Regions from separate parts of the Cytobacillus sp. Bva_UNVM-123 genome, predicted to be linked through region 1. Evidence: riboswitches for the same ligand, from Rfam matches in the RefSeq annotation. Region 1 holds a riboswitch; the other holds the start of a gene.
What was found. A riboswitch is a leader RNA that binds a small molecule or an ion and turns the genes downstream of it on or off. The one in region 1 is predicted to bind S-adenosylmethionine.
Positions count from the first base shown of each region.

Region 2: another riboswitch for S-adenosylmethionine. It lies ahead of KDN24_RS02845 (cyclase family protein); the one in region 1 lies ahead of KDN24_RS05185 (methionine ABC transporter ATP-binding protein).

Region 1 covers NZ_CM177772.1:1,067,302-1,072,526, reverse strand. The annotation lists gene KDN24_RS05190 (methionine ABC transporter permease) at 1-432, opposite strand, end outside; gene KDN24_RS05185 (methionine ABC transporter ATP-binding protein) at 422-1,435, opposite strand; SAM riboswitch class I at 1,530-1,636, opposite strand; gene KDN24_RS05180 (carbon-nitrogen family hydrolase) at 1,790-2,572, opposite strand; gene KDN24_RS05175 (pyridoxal phosphate-dependent aminotransferase) at 2,830-3,993, shown strand; gene KDN24_RS05170 (GMC family oxidoreductase) at 4,039-5,225, opposite strand, start outside.
Region 2 covers NZ_CM177772.1:553,757-558,981, forward strand. The annotation lists gene KDN24_RS02825 (YbfB/YjiJ family MFS transporter) at 1-639, opposite strand, end outside; gene KDN24_RS02830 (LysR family transcriptional regulator) at 782-1,651, shown strand; gene KDN24_RS02835 (GNAT family N-acetyltransferase) at 1,822-2,229, shown strand; gene KDN24_RS02840 (class I SAM-dependent methyltransferase) at 2,316-2,549, shown strand; gene KDN24_RS02845 (cyclase family protein) at 2,616-3,353, opposite strand; SAM riboswitch class I at 3,434-3,556, opposite strand; gene KDN24_RS02850 (superoxide dismutase) at 3,738-4,373, opposite strand; gene KDN24_RS02855 (VOC family protein) at 4,702-4,971, opposite strand; gene ileS (isoleucine--tRNA ligase) at 4,946-5,225, opposite strand, start outside.

The DNA.
Region 1 (5,225 bases):
AAGCACATCCTTAATGATCATTCTTGGAGTAGCACCTGCAGCAATCGCGGCTTCAATGACCCCTTTATCAATTTCTCGTAAAGCTGATTCAACAATACGAGCAAAAAAAGGGATGGAAGCTACAGAAAGAGAAACACTTGCAGCTGTTGGGCCAATTGTTGTACCGACAATAAAACCGGTAATTGGAAGCAAAGCTACCAACAATATAATGAATGGGACAGAACGAATGAGATTAACGACAAAACCTAAACTATTTTTGATAATCCGATTTTCTAAAAATAAGCCTTTATCCGTAATGTATAAAAGAACGCCCATCGGCAATCCGATGATAATGGCGATAACTAATGAGATTGAAATCATATAAATCGTTTGAATGAACGCTTTATTAATATCTGGCACTAACTCCATTAAGTGAGCAAAATCAAATCCCATCTCGCAGCACCTCCACTTGCACGGCTCTCGTTTCAATATAATGAAGAGCCGCATCTACCTCTTCTTGCAGCCCTCTCAGCTCCATAATAAAAATTCCGAGCGGCATTTCTTGAATATATTCGATGGAACCATGAAGGAAATTGCCTTTTACATTATGTTTCTGGAGCATGTCTGAAATAACGCCTTCACCAGCGATTCCTCCTTTAAACATCACCTTCACTATCGGTCCCACACAATTCTTCAAGATAACTGCAGGTATTTCAAAGGAAACAACACTTGCAATAAACTCTTTCGTAAGCTCCTCCTTAGGGTTAGCGAAAATATCATACACTGCCCCTTCCTCGATCACCTTTCCACCCTGCATGATTGCCATTCGATTGCATATTTCCTTCACGACATCCATTTCATGTGTAATTAAAACAATCGTAATATTGAGCTCTTGATTTATTTTTTTTAATAAAGTTAAGATCGATTTTGTCGTTTTTGGATCTAGTGCAGATGTCGCTTCATCACATAATAGAACATTCGGATTGTTCGCAAGTGCTCTAGCGATTGCAACTCGCTGCTTTTGCCCCCCACTAAGTTGAGAAGGATAAACATCTTTTTTATCAGAAAGTCCAACCATTTCAAGTAATTCTTCAACTCTAGCTTTAATATTTTTTTTGGGAACATTTGCAGCTTTTAATGAAAAAGCAATATTATCAAATACTGTCTTTTGGCTAATTAAATAAAAATGTTGAAAGATCATGCCGATTTTTAATCGGGCTAAGCGCAGTTGCTCTCCTTTTAAAGACGTAAGATCGCTTCCGTCTATTACAATTTTTCCTGAAGTAGGTCTCTCTAATAAGTTAATACAGCGGAGCAACGAGCTTTTTCCAGCTCCTGAATAACCTACAATTCCATAGATTTCTCCTTTTTGAATCGTTAATGAAACATGATCCACTCCAATAATGGTGCCATTTTTCGTTTTATATTCTTTTGAAAGATTTTGAATGTCAATCATCGTTTTACCTCTTTTTTCTGCGATAAATAAGTATTCAGACATAGAAAAAGCCTCTTTCAACTGAAAGAGGCATCGAAACAAAGCTACATATTTCGACTTATCTTTCAGAATGAAACACATTCTGCAGGAATTGGCACCTTCCCATTAAAGGGGGTTGCCGGACGTCATAGGGCCTAGTCCCTCGGTCTCTCTGGATAAGTTACATGATTAAATTAATAACTATGATAATACAAACCTATTTCAAACTTGTCAATCATTTAAACCTTTATTCTTTCCTTGGAAGATGCTTTCATCCCAATTAAACCGCTACAATAATGGATTTTATAATTTTTTTTAATATTGTTTATCTGTTTATTATTTATTATATAAGTCAGTCCGTCTATCTTGGAAAACAGGTATTGTATTCCTTACACGCTCCACCTCTTCTAAATCAAGCTTTGCATAGTAAAGACCTTCCTCTGTTTGATTGCCTAAAAGAATCTCTCCCCAAGGAGCAATAACCATAGAATGCCCATTGAATTCATTATTTGGATTCGTACAAACAGGATTAACTGCAACAATATAACATTGATTCTCAATGGCACGAGCTTGTAAAAGTGTTTGCCAATGATCAATCCGCAGCTTCGGCCATTGGGCAGGAATAAACATAATTTTTGCCCCCTTTAATGTGTGGGTGCGAAACCATTCTGGAAAACGGAGCTCATAGCAAATGACCCCTCCACAAGTTATTCCATCTAATTCAAACAAGTTATCACTTTGTCCTGGCTGCAAAAATAAATGTTCATCCATTAATTTAAATAAATGGGCCTTATCATACTGTGCCGAGATTTTTCCACTTCGGTCCACAACATACATCGTGTTAAAAAAGCCAGCTTCTCTTTTCGTTGCTACCGAACCGCCGACGATATTGATTTGATATTCTTTCGCAAGCCATGATAACAATTGTTTTGTTTTCTCACCATTTTCATCCGCTAATGTCGCTAATTGTTCAAGCGCAAAGCCCGAATTCCACATTTCGGGAAAAATTACGGTATCCGCCTGAGCTTTTGCGGCTTCTTCGACATATTTTTCCACGGTTAAAAAATTTTTCTCTGGATCTGCAAATACGATATTCATTTGTACACAAGCAATTTTCATTTTGCTTCCCCCTAGACATTTTTAACTAAAGACTATAGAATTTTGAATTAATTCGCAATCAATATCATCTCGCTTAGATATCAATAATAGATTATTTTTTAGGAGTGCTGTGTTAATGAATGTTGTTGATTCTTGCCTTATGTGTATGTGTGAACGGGTTTTATTCGGTACGAATAACGTAGAGAACACGCGTGCTTATAAGGCGGTACATAGATCAACATTAACGTATAACAGAGCCTTTAGGAAAGGGGTTTATCATGGAATATTCAGAGCGTTTAAAAAAACTTCCCGTTCAATTTTTTGCAACTCTTGTTGAGAAAGTTAGCAAAGCTATCGAAGAGGGACGTGACATTATTAATTTGGGGCAAGGTAACCCTGATCAGCCCACACCTCCCCATATCGTTAAAGCATTACAAACGGCTGCCGAAGATCCGAAAACACATAAATATTCCCCATTTCGCGGGATTAGAGAATTAAAAGAAGCAGCAGCTGCATTTTATCAAAAACAATATGATGTTCAGATTGATCCCGCCACTGAAGTTGCCGTTTTATTTGGAACGAAAACTGGGCTTGTTGAGCTGCCAATGTGTTTGTTAAATGAAGGCGAGTTAATGCTGCTGCCCGATCCAGGCTATCCTGATTATTTATCAGGTGTTGTATTAGCAAATGTTCAGTATGAAACCTTCCCATTAAAAGCAGAAAATCATTTTTTACCAGACTATGAAGCGATTCCAACTGAGCAAAGAGAAGCAGCAAAGCTGATGTATCTTAACTATCCGAACAACCCGACAGGTGCTACTGCTGATCTTGCTTTTTTTGAAGATACAGTCGCTTTTGCAAAAGAGAATCAAATTGTCGTATTACATGATTTTGCCTATGGAGCGATCGGATTTGATGGCAAAAAACCTGTCAGTTTTCTCGAAGTTGAAGGGGCAAAAGAAGTAGGAATCGAAATGTATACGTTATCGAAGACATATAATATGGCTGGATGGCGAGTTGGATTTGCCGTAGGAAATCCAAAAATAATTGAAGCGCTCAACCTTATTCAAGATCATATGTATTGCAGCCTCTTTCCCGCCGTTCAAAAAGCAGCAGCTGTTGCGTTAACTGCTAACCAGCAATGTGTCGAAGAGCTTGTTTCCCGATATGAAAGTCGACGAAATGTGCTAATAGAGGAATGCCAAAAAATTGGCTGGAAGGTTGAAGCTCCGAAAGGTTCTTTTTTCGCATGGCTCCCAATTCCATCCGGTTTTACAAGTGAGACATTCTCTGATTACTTACTTGAAAAAGCGAACGTAGTAGTAGCTGCAGGTAAAGGATTTGGCGATTATGGAGAAGGATATATCCGTGTAGGCTTGTTAGTGGATGAAGGAAGAATTGTTGAAGCTGTAAAGCGAATCGGAGAGCTTAAGTTATTTTAGAAGAAAGCTTCTCATAGGTCATAGCCTATAAGAAGCTTTCTCATTTTAAGCAAGCTTCCCGCCGCTTTTACTGAATTTGATAATTCCCTCTGCTGCCCGGTACGCTAATGCCCCAAGAGTCCCTGTTGGATTGTAGCCGCTATTATGTGGAAACGAGGACGCTCCGACAACAAAGACATTATCTGCATCCCACATTTGTGAATACGTATTAACTGCTGATATTGTTGGATCAGTTCCCATTATAACACCACCGACATTATGGGTGGTTTGGTATGGTACAATATTATAATCGGCAAGCTTACCATAATTCTCGATAATATCAGCACCCATTTCCTTCATTACTTTATCGCTTTGCTCGTTTAAGTAGTCATTTAATTTCCGATCTTGCTCAGTAAAATTATAGGTCATTCTTAGCAATGGAACACCGTAGGCATCTTTGAATGTTGGATCCAAATCGAAATAATTGTTTCTATGTGGCATAGAAGCTCCTTCAAACCAAGAATCAATTGTCCGAGTAAAATATTTAATAGAATTCTGTTTAAACTCCTTCCCCCATAGCGGTGTTCCGGAGGGGACAGGATTTGTGCCAATTGGACGAGCCCCAGATTGAGTAACGACATAGGATCCTCCGTGAATAAAATCAAGATCACTATGATCGAAGTTGTCACCGTTAAAATCATCTACTACTGTACCAAGTGAACCAGCACCCATATAGGAATTAAATCTTTCCTTTTCAAAAAATCCAGTAGTACCTGGATTGAGCTGGTAGCAATAATTTTTGCCAATAACTCCTTTTCCTGTTTTTGGATCATATGGCTTTCCAAGCTTCGAAACAAGCAAAAGCTTGGCATTATTCAATACATAACTTGATAAGACAACAACATCTGCTGGCTGGATCATTTCCTCTCCAGACATTGTATCAATATATCTTACACCTGTCGCTTTCCCTCCACTATGCAAGATTTCAATAACATTTGCATGAGTTTTCAGCTCAAAATTTCCTGTTTTCGTAGCAGTTGGAATAACGGTCACAGTCGGATCTGATTTAGCCCCATATTCACAGCCAAAGCGTTCACAGAAAGCACAATATTGGCAGGCATTAAGCTTCTCTCCATCTGGATTCGTATATGCCTCGGATACGTTACCAGCTGGCATGGCAAATGGATGTAATCCTAGCTTTGTTGCTGCATCTCTAAATTTATTCGTCATCACTGTACTTTTCAATGGGGGAG
Region 2 (5,225 bases), 510 kb from region 1:
AACAAGCCATATTATCCAGCTACTCGGTGGAGCAGATGTGTGCTGCAACGGTAAATGACTAGATGAAGGCTTGGGATTTGCGTCTTCTCGAATGAAGAACCAAATGATTATAAACAATCCACTGCACAATAAAGCTAGACCAATCCAAGTACCATTCCATTGAAATAATTTGTTTAATTTAGAGACAACGAGACTGCTTAATATGATGCCTAGTCCTACACCTGAATAAAATAAACCGGATAAATGTAATCGATTTTCATATGCAAGTCGATCTAGGACAATGCTGGAAATGAGAACGAAAATATATGCACTTGCAACGCCTGAAAGAAACCTTGCCATATACCATATAGGGTAAGATGGGAAAATGCCGATCATAGCAGTAGTCATAATGCTAATCACTAATCCAATACGGAGCAAGCGTACTTTATGACATTTCGTGGTGATTTTACTTGCCAGTAATGCTCCGAAAAAATAGCCTAAATAATTACAAGTAGCTAAAAAGCCAGCGGTCAAGTTTGAAAATGAAAAAGCATCCTGCATAAAAGGAAGAATAACGGTATAGGAAAATCTCCCAATGCCCATTGCAATGATTAAAGCGAGAATGCCTCCAATAACATATGGATTGGATTTTGTATTCATCTTCCACCCCTTAGTTAAGATTTCAAAAATAAAGGTGAAGCAGATAGTCGATACACTAATTTTACTAGTAAGTTTGGTATCAGGAGAAATACATAAATGTTATAATTGATATCAATATTATTGATGGCAAGAGGTGGAGAAATTGAACATCCATGATTTATATGCTTTTAAAAGTGTTGTAAAAAATGGGAGCTTATCGAAGGCGGCATTAGAGCTGAACTATGCACAATCAAATATTACGATGAAAATTCAAAGCTTGGAAAAGCTCTATAATACTCAATTGTTTTACCGCCATAATCGCGGGATTACTTTGACACCGAAGGGTGAATTATTATTTGAAGAAGTGAATAAAATGATTCAGCTCTACGAAGATACGTTGAAAATGATGGGGGACAGTGAAAAAGCGAGCGGTCCATTACGAATAGGCTCAATGGAAACGACTGCTGCGATTCACCTTCCACCATTATTAACAAAGTTTCATATGGAAAATCCTGATGTAGATATTGTGATTTCTACTGGCCCGACAAGAGAAAACATAAAAAAGGTAGAAGACTATGAATTAGATGGCGCCTTTGTGGCAGGGCCAATCTCTCATTCTCATCTACAATCTACAAAGCTCATTGTCGAAGAACTAGTGTTAGTCACCTCATTCATGCATGCTCCTATTCATTCATTGGAAAATTTAGCAGACTGTACATTAATTGTTTTTCGAAATGGCTGCTCCTACAGAGCATTATTTGAGCAATGGCTGCAAATGGATGGAATTATTCCGAGAAAAGTAATGGAACTTGGTACACTGGATGGACTTTTAGGCTGTGTATCTGCAGGGCTAGGAGCGAGTTTACTTCCATTATCTGTGGTGAAGAAACAGGCTAAATATCACCAAATTCAATACCACCGAATTCACGAAAAACAATCGCTTATCCCAACATTGTTTTTATACCGAAAAGATGAATACCAATCTAAAGCACTTGCCCATTTTTTGAATGTGATTGAGAGCTATCATTACTGAAAAATAAACTTATGTGGTGTGTGAATTTCAATTTAATTGGAATCAAATGGAAAGATTTTATACTACTGTAGAAATTTAATGAGCTAAAATTGAAAAATGACGGGTGATGTAAAATAATTATTTATCGAGAAGCACAATTAACTGATTACGAAAATTTGCAACCGTTATTCATGAAAATGGGACTTGTATTAGAAGAAGGGTTAAATGAGCGCTTCAATAATAGTATAAAAAATAAAGATTACTTCATTCTAATTGCAATGGTCGATGAAATAATTGTCGGGTATTGCCTCGCACAAGACTTTGGTTTTCATCTCCGCACAGGTAAAAAAACATGTCGGTTACATGATTTATTTGTAGATTCGGCTTTCCGAGAAAAGGGAATTGCGAAAAAAATAATGGAGCATGTGTATACATGGTGTCGAAAAAGAAATACGAGTTGGCTTCAATGGAATTCAAGCAAGGATGCAATCCAATTTTATAAAAAGATCGGTTGTGAAATGCTAGATTTTGATAAAGACCATCCAGAGTTTGAAATGGAGTTTCAATACGAAGAGAGAAAGAGAAGTAAAGAAGATTAATGATTGGAAAGGAGCGACGTTTATGGGGATTCTGAATTTTATTCTTCTTTTGTCATAGATGAAACGATGACTAGGAGGAATAAATAATGAGCCAATCATGGGTAAAAGATTTTTATAAAAATCAATTTGAAATGTTGAACCTTAGGATAGATAGTGAGATGGAACGTGAGCTTACTATTCAGGCAGAAGAAATAATAGAGCAAGTCGGAAGAGAATTTCATAAAATGCTAGAATTAGGAGCTGGCATGGGAATATTAGCTCATGCTTTGACACAATTAGGAGTCAGTGTAACGACAATAGAGTTAGTTCCTGAAAAGTAAAGAAAAAATAATTTCGCAAGAAGGGGCACAAATCATGAGGAGATTTGTGCTCTTCTTAATATTTTCTTAAGGGAGAATGGCGAATGATCTTACTGGAAACCCTGAAGCTTTTTCAGGCTTCGGAACAATATTGAGAATAACGGCACCTTTAGGGGGGACTTGATCTAAGTTTGTTAGAAGCTCTACTTGATATGTATTTTGTTCAAGTACGTAGTATTCTCCAATGAGCGAACCATTTCTTTGATAATCAATACTTGGATCTGTATCAAAGGTTTCATGCCCTACGGCTTTAATTTTTCTTTCCTCGAATAAAAATCTCAGAGCGGAAAAAGACCAACCTGGTGCATGATTATTTCCATCTGCATCTTTATTATTGAAAGCGTCCTTGTTTGGCCAGCGTTTACTCCAGTCTGTTCGCAAGGCAACGAAAGTACCTGCCTCTATTTGACCATGCTCTTTTTCAAAGTCCAAAATATCATTCACTGATAAGGTGAAATTATGATCAATTTCCGCTTCTTTTGACTTATCAATCACTACGAGTGGTAAAACGAGTTCTTTCAATTCAATTTCATCTAAATATCGGGTATTTCGAACGAAATGAATGGGTGCGTCAATATGTGTTCCGTACTGTCCAGGGAATGTAAAGCTTTGTGCAAAAAATCCGTCTTCATGGGTAAAAAGTGTTTTAAATTCTGCTGACTCGAAAGCTGAAAAGTGTGGGGAATCCGGTCCAAAAGTATGGGTCAAGTCAACCCAGCGTTTTTCTTTTAACACGTTAATGGCATTGATTAATTCGTTCGTCATCATACATTCTCCTTTTGATTTAATTAAAAAAACCTCTTCTTAAAAATAAGAAGAGGTTATAGCACCGCTACGATTATCCCTTCTTATCTTCAAGCATTTTGCTTCTGGAATTAGCACAGTACTGCTAAACAACGCCTTGGCGAAGTTATAAGTCTGTTGCTGAGGCTTCAAAGGGCCAGTCCCTCAACCTCTCTTGATAAGAAAATTACAAATATTTAATTTAATGTTTATTCTATCCTGTATCTTGATCGTAGTCAATCCTAAAAAACAAAAAGAGCTTTTGGTTATACAGTTAACCAAAAGCTAAAAAATTTGTATGGAACTTACCACAAATTCCATACGCGATAATTACCACAATTACCTTATGCTACGAATAAATAAGACTTACTTAGATTGCACAGCATTCTCCATTAACGCTTTCAAATATTGCTCATTAACTGTGTCCCAATTCACTAGGTTCCACCAGTTGGTAACAAATTCAGGACGGCGATTTTGATACTTTAAGTAATAAGCATGCTCCCACACATCAATGACAAGGAGGGGAATTAAGTCATCTTTCAGAGGAGTATCTTGGTTCGGAGTGCTGATGACCGATAGGTCTTCACCATCAAGGACAAGCCATCCATATCCACTCCCAAACCTTCCAATTGCAGCCTTTGATAATTCATCCTGAAATCGATCGAATGTTTGGAAATAATGATCAATGGCTTTTGCAATATCAGCAGTCGGTTCTCCACCGCCTTTTGGGCTCATGACTTCCCAAAAGAGGCTATGACAATAATGGCCTCCACCGTTATTTTGCACTGCTGTTTTTACCTCGACAGGCAATTGCTCAAGATTCTTTAATAATCCTTCAAGCGGCCTTGACTTTAGCTCTTCATAGTTTTCCAATGCGACATTAAGATTGTTTACATAGGTCGCGTGATGTTTACTATGATGAATTTCCAATGTACGAGCATCAATATAAGGCTCTAGTTCATCATAAGCATAGCCAAGACTTGGTAAAGTAAACGAAGACAAGCTATCACCTCCAATTATTTATTTCTCTAGGTAAATAAAGTTTACCTAATGCAACTTTAATGAAAAATTAAAGAACTGTCAACTCTTATTAGGCTAAATCATTCAAATTAAGAATAAAGAACGATCCCTTATTAAAAGTTGGGAGTAATTTAGAGGATAAAATCGATACCTTCTTTTTGTGCTTTACACCCTAACTCCATGTTTCGATAAGCCTTAATCATAGTATGGCCTTCAATAGCAACTTGTAAGGTAGCCTCTCTTCCTATTCCGAATTGGCTCCTGTATCATTACGATGCGATCCTCTTAGCTTTTTTTTGAGCTCTTATATTTATATTTGGCAAATCATCAATATATTTCCATACGGATCTTTAATAGTAAAATAATGCCCATTATCCTCAAGGTGATTTACAATTTCAATGCCCTTATTTTTCAGAAATTGATAAGCTTCGTGAATATTATCAGTATTAAAATGAAACATGGGCACCTGAAAGCAGAAAAATTGAAGAATGCTAATGATAAAAGTTAATAAAATAGAAAAACTGGTCTGTTTAATACAAACCAGTTTTTCTATGTCATAGCATATCGATAAAAACCTCATACTCCCCAATCAATAATGTCTCCATGTCTTTCGTTTTTTCATAAAAAATATCATTTAATAAAATGCCTTTTCTTATTAAGGAATCGAATTGTTTCATGATTTCAATGAATTCATTCGAGGCAGATACATATAGGAAAATGCGTTTGTCTACAGGTAAATTTCTTTTCTTGCGAATATCTTGAACTGTCCGGATAAAATCTCTAACAAGTCCTTCCTGTACCAAATGATCTGTTAAAGTTGTGTCTAAAAATACG